DNA from 3 places in the Sphaerimonospora mesophila genome. Region 3 is predicted to be linked to each of the others. Evidence: predicted binding sites of a transcription regulator. Region 3 holds the regulator's gene; each other region holds the start of a gene.
What was found. The regulator HrcA, encoded in region 3, represses chaperone genes, less so after heat shock. The targets are predictions, from matches to a motif close to TTGGCACTCTCNNNNNGAGAGTGCCAA.

Region 1 (3,275 bases), on a different contig from region 3:
CGGAGCGCCGCGCGCAGCCGTTTGAGCGAGAAGGGCATGACCTCGGTGATCTCGTAGCATGCCGCCCATTCGGTCGCGACGGCGTGATCACCGGTTATGTAGGCGATTCGCGGGTCGAGCAGGTGCCCTTTGACGATTTCGGCGACCTCCGCCACCAGGTGGGCCCGGACCGCGGCTCCGTCGGGCTCGTAGAGGTAGCGGCCCACCGGCCCGGCGACGGCCTCGGCGCCGTTGGGCGTCAGCGTCGCCCCCGAGGGCAGCAGCGTCGCCCGGCGGCGGCCCGGCTCCATCCCGGCGCATCCGGTCCCGGCCCAGATCGCGGCCTCCTTCACCTCCCCCTTGTAGGAGACCCACTCGGCCTCGGCGCCGTCCGGGATGAATTCGTACGGGATGCCCGGGGCGACCTTCACGCAGGCGGCGCGGGACCGCGCGACCAGTTCGAGCACGGCCGGCCAGGCGGGGGAGTAGGCCATCGGGTCGAAGGTGCGTCCCCTGGCGCTGCGCCTGGCCGGATCGGCGAACACCAGGTCATATCCGGAGGGATCGCACTCGGCGGCATCGGCCGTACGGACCCGGACCGGAGCGGGCAGGCCGAGCGCGGCCGCGTTGGCGCGGGCGACCTCGGCGGTGAGCGGGTCGAGGTCCACCGCGTCCACCGGGCAGCCGGCGCGGGCGAGCGCCACGAGGTCGCCGCCGATGCCGCAGCACACGTCGAGCACCCTCGGCGCGGCGCCGAACGCCGGGCCGGACCCGGTGACCCGGCCAGCGCGGTGCGCGGCCACCTCGGCGCGGGTGGCCTGTTCGAGACCGTGCGGGGTGAAGTACATGACGGCCGCGTCCGCGCCGAACTTGGCCTCGGCCCGGCGGCGCAGCGTCGCCTGGGTGAGCGCGGCCGAGGTCAGCGCGGGTGAATACGCTTTGCGGAGGGTGGTGACCGCGGCGACCGGCTCGGCGCCTGCGGCCACGAGGTCCACGGCCTCGGCCAGGGCTCTGCGCCCGTCCGGCGCCAGCAGCTCGCGAAACGCGTCGAGGTCCACGCCTCCCGACGCTACCGCCGATGGCGGCTTGCCGGGCACGCCCCCCACCTGACCTGCGAAGCGGGTTCGTGTTGACTGTCACGTCGCACTTGCATACTGTTTCGTGTTGGCACTCGCCTATGGAGAGTGCCAATAGCGACGAGACTGGTCTGACACCCGCGACGGCAGGCCGCTGGTCGCCTCTTCAGCTCATTCATCGCAATCTGAAGGGGAGGTCCGATCGTGACGACCGCCACCAAGGTTCCCGTTAAGCCGCTTGGCGACCGCATCGTGGTCCAGCCGCTTGAGGCCGAGCAGACCACCGCCTCCGGCCTGGTCATCCCGGACACCGCCAAGGAGAAGCCGCAGGAGGGCAAGGTCCTCGCGGTGGGCCCGGGCAACTGGGACGAGGACGGCGAGAAGCGGATCCCGCTCGACGTCAAGGAGGGCGACGTCGTCCTCTACAGCAAGTACGGCGGCACCGAGGTCAAGTACGGCGGCGAGGAGTACCTGGTGCTTTCCGCTCGCGACGTGCTCGCCATCATCGAGAAGTAAGCCGCGTACGGCATGCGGAGCCCCGGGACTCGTGCCCGGGGCTCGCTGCTCAGAAGGAGACGTGAATGCCCAAGATCCTGGAGTTCGAAGAGGACGCGCGGCGCGCTCTCGAGCGAGGCGTGAACGCCCTCGCCGACGCGGTCAAGGTGACGCTCGGCCCGCGCGGCCGCAACGTGGTCATCGACAAGAAGTTCGGCGCTCCCACCATCACCAACGACGGTGTGACGATCGCCCGTGAGGTCGAGCTCGACAAGCCGTACGAGAACCTCGGCGCGCAGCTCGCCAAGGAAGTCGCGACCAAGACCAACGACATCGCCGGCGACGGCACCACCACGGCGACCGTGCTCGCCCAGGCGATGGTCCGCGAGGGGCTGCGCAACGTCGCGGCCGGCGCCGCACCGCTGGCGCTCAAGCGCGGCATCGAGGTCGCGGCCAAGACCGTGAGCGAGCGGCTGCTCGACAGCGCCCGCCACGTCGAGGACAAGAAGGAGATCGCGAATGTGGCGACGATCTCCGCTCAGGACGCCAAGATCGGTGAGCTGATCGCCGAGGCGTTCGACAAGGTGGGCAAGGACGGTGTCATCACCGTCGAGGAGTCCAACGCGATGGGCCTCGAGCTGGAGTTCACCGAGGGCCTCCAGTTCGACAAGGGCTACCTGTCGCACTACATGGTGACCGACCCCGAGCGCATGGAGGCGGTGCTCGAGGAGCCGTACGTCCTGATCCACCAGGGCAAGATCTCCTCGATCGCCGACTTCCTGCCGCTGCTGGAGAAGGTCGCCCAGACCAAGCGGCAGCTGCTGGTCATCGCCGAGGACGTCGAGGGCGAGGCCCTCGCGGTCCTGGTGACCAACAAGATCCGCGGCACCTTCACCTCGGTCGCGGTCAAGGCGCCCGGCTTCGGTGACCGGCGCAAGGCCATGCTGCAGGACATCGCGATCCTCACCGGCGGCCAGGTCGTCAGCGAGGAGGTCGGCCTCAAGCTGGAGCACGTCGGCCTCGAGGTGCTCGGCACGGCCCGCCGCATCGTCGTCAACAAGGACAACACCACGATCGTCGACGGCGCCGGTGAGGCCCAGGCGATCGAGGACCGGGTCCGCGAGATCAAGCTGGCGATCGAGCAGTCGGACTCCGACTGGGACCGCGAGAAGCTGCAGGAGCGGCTGGCGAAGCTCGCCGGCGGCGTCTGCGTGCTGCGGGTCGGCGCCGCCACCGAGGTGGAGCTGAAGGAGAAGAAGCACCGCCTCGAGGACGCGATCTCCGCGACCCGCGCCGCGATCGAGGAGGGCATCGTCTCCGGCGGTGGCTCCGCGCTGGTGCACGTGTCCAAGGAGCTGGACGACCTGGGCCTGTCCGGCGACGAGGCGACGGGTGTCGGCATCGTGCGCAAGGCGCTGCTCGAGCCCGCCCGCTGGATCGCCGAGAACGCGGGCATGGAGGGGTACGTCGTCGTCTCCAAGATCTCCGCGCTCAACGCCGGTGAGGGTCTCAACGCCGCGACGGGTGAGTACGGCGACCTGGTGGCCCAGGGCGTCATCGACCCCGTCAAGGTGACCCGGTCGGCCGTGCAGAACGCCGCGTCCATCGCCGGCATGCTGCTGACGACCGAGGCGCTCGTCGTGGACAAGCCCGAGGAGGAGGCCCCCGCCGCCGCCGGTGGGCACGGCCACGGCCACGGTCACGGCCACTAGACCCGTTCCGGGT
Region 2 (3,275 bases), on a different contig from region 3:
CCTGGCCCTGGCCTTCATCGCCTACAGCGGGGCGGCACTGCTGCACGGGAGCGGGTTCCTCGCCGTCTACGTCGCCACACTGATGCTGGGCAACGCCCGGCTCCCGCACGCCGCCGACACTCGCGGGTTCGCCGAGGGCTCGGCCTGGCTCGCCCAGATCGGCCTGTTCGTCATGCTCGGCATGCTGGCCAGCCCGTCGGAGCTGCCCGAGGTGATCATCCCGGCCCTCGTCTCCGGGATTGCTCTGGTTCTGTTCGCCCGGCCGCTCTCGGTCGCCGTCTCGGCCGTGCTCGTACGGCTGGCCTGGAATGTCCGACTCCCTCGGAACGCACGGCTCACCCGGATCGGGGTGATCCCCTGGCGTGAGCAGACGTTCCTGTCGTGGGCCGGCCTGCGCGGAGCCGTACCCATCGTGCTCGCCACGATCCCCTGGAACGCCGGGGTGCCGGGGGCCAAAAGCCTCTTCAACGACGTTTTCATCATCGTCGTCGTCTTCACCCTCGCGCAGGGGCCGACGCTGCCATATCTGGCACGTTTCCTGGGGGTGACGTCGGAGGGCGAGGCCCGGGAGCTCGACGTCGACTCCGCCCCGCTTGAGGAGCTCGACGCGGATCTCCTCCAGGTGCGCATCCCGTCCGGCTCCCTGCTGCACGGGGTGGAGATCTTCGAGCTGCGTCTCCCCGCGAACGCGATGGTGACCTTGGTCGTACGCGACGGTGAGTCGTTCGTGCCGACCTCGACCACGCGGCTCGTCGCGGGAGACCAGCTCCTCATCGTCGTCACGGCCAGCCAGCGGAAGGCCGTCGAGCGCCGGCTGCGAGCCGTGAGCCGGCGCGGCAAGCTGGCCGGTTGGTACGGCGAACGCGGTCTGTGATCTATGAGCCGTGATCTGTGAGACGTGAGCACGATGGGGGCGGGCTCGGACGGACAGCCGGACAGTCGCGGGCTCAGACGGACAGCCGGACAGTCGCGGGCTCAGACGGACAGCCGGGAGCATGGGCGACCCACGAACGGGACAATCGAGACAGGCGACCCGGACGGCAATAAACCGGTCCGGAGTGGCGTTTGGCCTCGTGGGTTGCTTACCATTAGCAATCGTCCTAGCCGAGTGCTAGACAGTTTTCGGTGAATGCTGTCGGTCGCGAACGGCGTCCGCGCCCATGCGGCAGAAGTCGATTCGCCGAACACGACCTTGGTTTCAAGTGTTAGTTCCGGGAGGAACGCGTGCCCACCTACCAGTACGCCTGCACGGCCTGCGACGAGCAGTTGGAGGTCGTCCAGAAGTTCTCCGACGACCCGCTCACGGAGTGCCCGTCCTGCCAGGGGCGGCTGCGCAAGGTCTTCTCCGCCGTGGGCATCGTGTTCAAGGGCTCCGGTTTCTACCGCACGGACAGCCGTTCCTCCGGTTCGTCGTCGTCGGTGGCGGCCTCGTCGAACGGCTCCAACGGGTCGAGCGGGTCGAACGACTCGAGTGGCGCGAACGGCTCCAGCGGTTCGGGCGGCGAGTCGAAGTCGTCGGGTGGATCGGGCAAGAAGGAGACCGCCGCGTCCTCCTCGTCTTCTTCGTCTTCTTCGTCCTCTGGTTCGTCGGGTTCCTCTGGTTCGTCGGGCTCGACCACGGCGGCCTGAGGTCCTGAGTTTCCCGAGGCTCTGAGGTCCTGAGTTTCCCGAGGCTCTGAGGTCCTGGGTTTCCTGGAATTCGGGCCGCCCGGATCCGGGGTGCGGACGGTTATCCACAGGACGCCGTCGGCTGCCGCCGGAGCAGGACGATTTCGTTAGGGTCGGCGACATGGTCAATCGCGTAGAGATCGGCATCATCGGCGGCTCGGGGCTTTACTCCCTTCTCGACGACGCCGAGGAGGTCGACGTGGAGACGCCGTACGGCCCACCCAGCGACAAGATCGCACTGGGCCGGATCGGCGACCGGTCGGTGGCGTTCGTCCCCCGGCATGGTCGCGGCCACGTCCATCCTCCGCACCGCATTCCCTACCGTGCGAACCTGTGGGCGCTGCGCTCCCTCGGCGTACGTCAGGTGCTCGCGCCCAACGCGGTCGGCTCGCTGCGCCCCGAGCTCGGGCCGGGCACGCTGGTGGTTCCCGACCAGCTCGTGGACCGGACCAGCGGGAGGGTGCAGACCTACTACGACACCGGCTGTGCCGTACACGTGTCGTTCGCCGACCCCTACTGCCCGCTGGGCCGGGCCACCGCCGTGGCCAAGGCGGTCGAGGCGGGGTGGGACACGGTCGACGGCGGCACCCTGGTCGTGATCGAGGGGCCGCGCTTCTCCACCCGCGCCGAGTCGAAGTGGTTCTCGGCGGCGGGATGGTCGATCGTCGGCATGACCGGGCATCCCGAAGCCGTGCTCGCCCGGGAGCTGGCGCTCTGCTACACCGCGCTGTCGCTCGTCACGGATCACGACGCGGGCGTCGAGGCCGGCGAGGGGGTCACCCACGAGGAGGTCCTCGCCTTCTTCGCCGCCAACGTCGAGCGAATGCGCACGCTGGTCGGCTCGGTCGCCGAGGCCCTCCCGGTCGAACGTGACTGCGCCTGCGGCAGCGCCCTCGACGGCGTCAAACTCCCCTTCGACCTGCCGTAGCCCGGACGCGCCATGAGTGCCCTGAGCCGTCTGCTCGCGCGCCATCACACGACTACTCAGCGCCGTCGTTCCATCACCCGCCGCCTCGCCGCTCATCGCCGCCTGATCGCGGCGGTCCTCGCGGGTGCGGCCATGGCATGCGCGCTGGCATCCATAGGGCCGCCGGGCGGCGTGGAGGTCCTCGCCGCCGCCCACGATCTGGGTGGGGGTCGGCTGTCCGCCTCCGACGTCATGGTCGTACGGCTGCCGCCCGACGCGGTGCCCGACGGCGTCTTCCGTCCGGGAGCCACGCTGACGGGACGGGTCGTCGCCGGGCCGATGCGCCGGGGCGAGCCGCTCACCGACGCGCGGATCCTGGGGCGGGGGATGCTCTCGACGCAGGGGCCGGGAATGGTGGCGACGCCGGTCAGGATCGCCGACCCGGCCGCCGGCGAGCTGCTCTCACCCGGTGACGTCGTCGACGTCCTCGCCGCGTTCGAGACGGATCCGTTCGCGGCGGGCCCACTCGGGGCGGACCCGCTCGCGGGGGCGCCGCCGGAGGAGCCGGCCGGGAGCGCGGCGGCGGACGACACAGGTGGCTTCGAGAGGGCGTCATCGGAGGGTGCCGCGCGGCAGGCCGTCATGGTCGCGCGTGAGGTGCGGGTGATGACGCCGCCGTCATCCGGAGAGGGAGGCGAGG
Region 3 (3,275 bases):
CGATCGGGATCAGCGACCGTTGAACGCGTCGCGCAGCCGGGAGAAGAAGCCCTGCTGCCCGGGGGAGAACTTGCCCGGTGGCCGCTCCTCGCCGCGCAGCTTGGCCAGCTCCCGCAGCAGTTCCTCCTGCTGCGCGTCCAGTTTGAGCGGGGTCTCGACGTTGACATGGATCAGCAGGTCGCCCCTGCCGGTCTCGTTGAGCCGCTGGACGCCCTTGCCGTACAGGGGGATGACCTGACCGGCCTGGGTGCCGGGCCGTACGTCGATCTCCTGCGCGCCGTCCAGCGTCTCGACGGTGAGCGAGGTGCCGAGCGCGGCGGCCGTCATCGGGATGTGGACCGTGCAGTGCAGGTCGTCGCCCCGGCGTTCGAAGATCGCGTGCGGCCGCTCGGCGATCTCCAGGAAGAGGTCGCCGGGAGGCCCGCCGCCGGGGCCGATCTCGCCCTCGCCGGCGAGCTGGATGTGGGTGCCGTCCTCGACGCCGGCCGGAATCCTGACCTTGATCGTGCGCCGGGTGCGCACCCGGCCCTCGCCGGAGCACTCCATGCACGGGTTGCGGATCACGCTGCCGTAGCCGCCGCACTGCGGGCACGGGCGGGAGGTCATGACCTGGCCGAGGAACGAGCGGGTCACCTGGGACACCTCGCCGCGGCCGTGGCACATGTCGCAGGTGTCGGGGTGGGTGCCGGCCGCGGCGCCGGAACCCTGGCAGACGTCGCACAGCACGGCCGTGTCGACCACGATCTCCCGGGTGGTGCCGAACGCCGCCTCCGCCAGGTCGAGCTCGACCCGGATCGTGGCGTTGCGCCCACGCCGGGCACGCGAACGCGGCCCCCTGGACGCGCCGGCGGAACCGAAGAACGCGTCCATGATGTCGCTGAACGGGAAGCCGGCCCCGAAGCCGCCGGCCCCGGCGCCCGCGCCCCCGCCGAACGGGTCGCCGCCCAGGTCGTACATGCGGCGCTTGTTCGCGTCGGACAGCACCTCGTACGCCTGGGTGATCTCCTTGAACCGCTCCTGGGTCTGGGGATCGGGGTTGACGTCCGGGTGCAGCTCGCGGGCGAGCCGCCGATACGCCTTCTTGATCTCGTCCGGGCCGGCGTCGCGGCGGACTCCGAGGATCTCGTAATAGTCCTTTGCCACTGCCACTTACGACCCCGCCAGGATCTGGCCGACGTAGCGCGCAACGGCGCGCACCGCACCCATCGTCACCGGATAGTCCATTCGCGTCGGGCCCAGCACTCCGAGCCGGGCCAGTTCCTTGTCGCCCGAACCGTATCCCGCGGCCACGATAGAGGTACCCCGCAGTCCGCTGTAAGGATTTTCCGAACCGATCCGGACCGTGAGTTCCGAAATACCGCCGGTCTCGCCCAGGAGCCGCATGAGGACCACCTGCTCCTCCAGCGCCTCCAGCACGTCACGCAGGCCCACGCTGAAGTCGGCGGCGGCGAGGTTGGCCGCACCGGCGAACACGATCTTCTCTTCGTGCCGTTCGACCAGCGTCTCCAGGAGCACCGACAGAATCGTGACGGCCACCTGCCGGTCCTCCGGCGGCAGCCGCTCGGGGAGGTCGGCCACGGTCTCCGGCACCATGGACAGGCCGCAGCCGTCCAGGCAGCTGTTGAGCACCGCGCGCAGGTTCCCGATCCGCTCGTCGGCGACGTCCTCGGGGAGGTCGATCACCCGCTGTTCGACCCGGCCGGTGTTCGTGATCAGCACGAGCATGACCCGCCGCTCGGCCAGGGGCACGATCTCCACGTGCCTGATCGACGACCTCGTCAGCGAGGGGTACTGGACCACGGCGACCTGCCGGGTGAGCTGCGCCAGCAGGCGCACCGTACGCATGACGATCTCGTCGAGATCGACCGCTCCGGCGAGGAACGTCTCGATCGCCCTGCGCTCCGCCACGGACAGCGGTTTGATCGACGAGAGCCGGTCGACGAACAGCCGGTAGCCCTTGTCCGTCGGCACCCTTCCCGCGCTCGTGTGCGGCTGACGGATGTATCCCTGCTCCTCCAGCGCCGCCATGTCGTTGCGGATCGTCGCCGGGGAGACGCCGAGGTTGTGCCTGTCCGCGAGGGCCTTGGAACCCACCGGCTCATTGGTGGACACGTAGTCCTCGACGATGGCGCGCAGCACCGCCAGCTTGCGGTCGTCGAGCAATGTGTCACCTCCCTGTGCCTGGAAACACCGACTCTGGCACTCTGTGTTCCCGAGTGCCAAGTGTACGGCCACTGCGACCTGCGGTGCGATAACGCCCGCGACACAATGGACAACCAACCCTAAGCGTGTTATACGCGAACCTTTTCCTCAATTCCCGACAATCCGTACATTAGCCGCCGATCCCGGTGGGCGGCCCCGTCCGGCGCGTCGTTTGCTAGCGTTCCCGGCATGTATGGGCGGGACGTGCTCTCCGGTGACTGGCGACGGCCCAGACGCGGCCAGATCCCGGAGATTCCAGCGGAGCACGACCTCGTGGTCGAAGACGCGGAGGGACGCTTCTGCGGTGCGGTGGTGGCCTGCGACAAGGAGGCCGTCACACTGGAGGACCGGTTCGGACGGCGGCGGGTCTTCCCGCTGACGCCCGCCGGGTTCCTCCTCGACGGCAGGCCCGTCACGCTGGTACGGCCGGCCGCCGCGCCGAAGGGACCCCGGCGGAGCGCGTCGGGATCGATAGCGGTCGAGGGGCTGCGCGCTCGTGTCGCCAGGGAGAGCCGGATCTACGTCGAAGGGGTCCACGACGCCTCCCTGGTGGAGAAGATCTGGGGACACGATCTGCGGGTGGAGGGCGTCGCCGTCGAGTTCCTGGAGGGGATCGACGACCTGCCCGGCATCGTCGAGGAGTTCGCCCCCGGGCCCGGACGGCGACTGGGCGTGCTCGTCGATCACCTCGTGCCGGGCTCGAAGGAGAGCCGGATCACCGCCCGCGTGTCGGGTGACCACGTGCTGGTGGTCGGTCATCCGTACGTGGACATCTGGCAGGCGGTCAAACCGGCCGTGCTCGGCATCCCGGCCTGGCCGGACGTGCCGAAGTGCGTTCCCTGGAAGGAAGGCGTGATCGCGGCCCTGGGCTGGCGGATGGAGCCCGGGGAGGCATGGCGCCACATCCTCGGCCGGGTCGGCGAGTACACCGACCTGGAGCCCGAGCTCCTCGGCCGTGTCGAGGAGCTGATCGACTTCGTCACCGACCCCACCGCGGACGCCTGATCACCTCATCCCTCTCGTCGTGATCCCGCGTTTCCTCGCAGGCCAGGCCGCGCGCCGGGCCGCCTGCC

Region 1: groES (co-chaperone GroES) is a predicted target of HrcA. The motif match lies at 1,144-1,170, and genes of this name have one in related genera.
Region 2: AP234_RS35025 (FmdB family zinc ribbon protein) is a predicted target of HrcA. The motif match lies at 1,089-1,115, and genes of this name have one in related genera.

What each region holds. Positions count from the first base shown of each region.
Region 1 is NZ_BCBX01000048.1:55,119-58,393, forward strand. Features, by position in the region: gene AP234_RS28405 (THUMP-like domain-containing protein) at 1-1,037, opposite strand, end outside; gene groES (co-chaperone GroES) at 1,260-1,571, shown strand; gene groL (chaperonin GroEL) at 1,637-3,262, shown strand.
Region 2 is NZ_BCBX01000036.1:41,194-44,468, reverse strand. Features, by position in the region: gene AP234_RS16130 (potassium/proton antiporter) at 1-874, shown strand, start outside; gene AP234_RS35025 (FmdB family zinc ribbon protein) at 1,225-1,629, shown strand; gene AP234_RS16120 (S-methyl-5'-thioadenosine phosphorylase) at 1,790-2,596, shown strand; gene AP234_RS16115 (SAF domain-containing protein) at 2,609-3,275, shown strand, end outside.
Region 3 is NZ_BCBX01000055.1:57,878-61,152, forward strand. Features, by position in the region: gene dnaJ (molecular chaperone DnaJ) at 10-1,143, opposite strand; gene hrcA (heat-inducible transcriptional repressor HrcA) at 1,150-2,163, opposite strand; gene AP234_RS31445 (DUF3097 domain-containing protein) at 2,392-3,207, shown strand.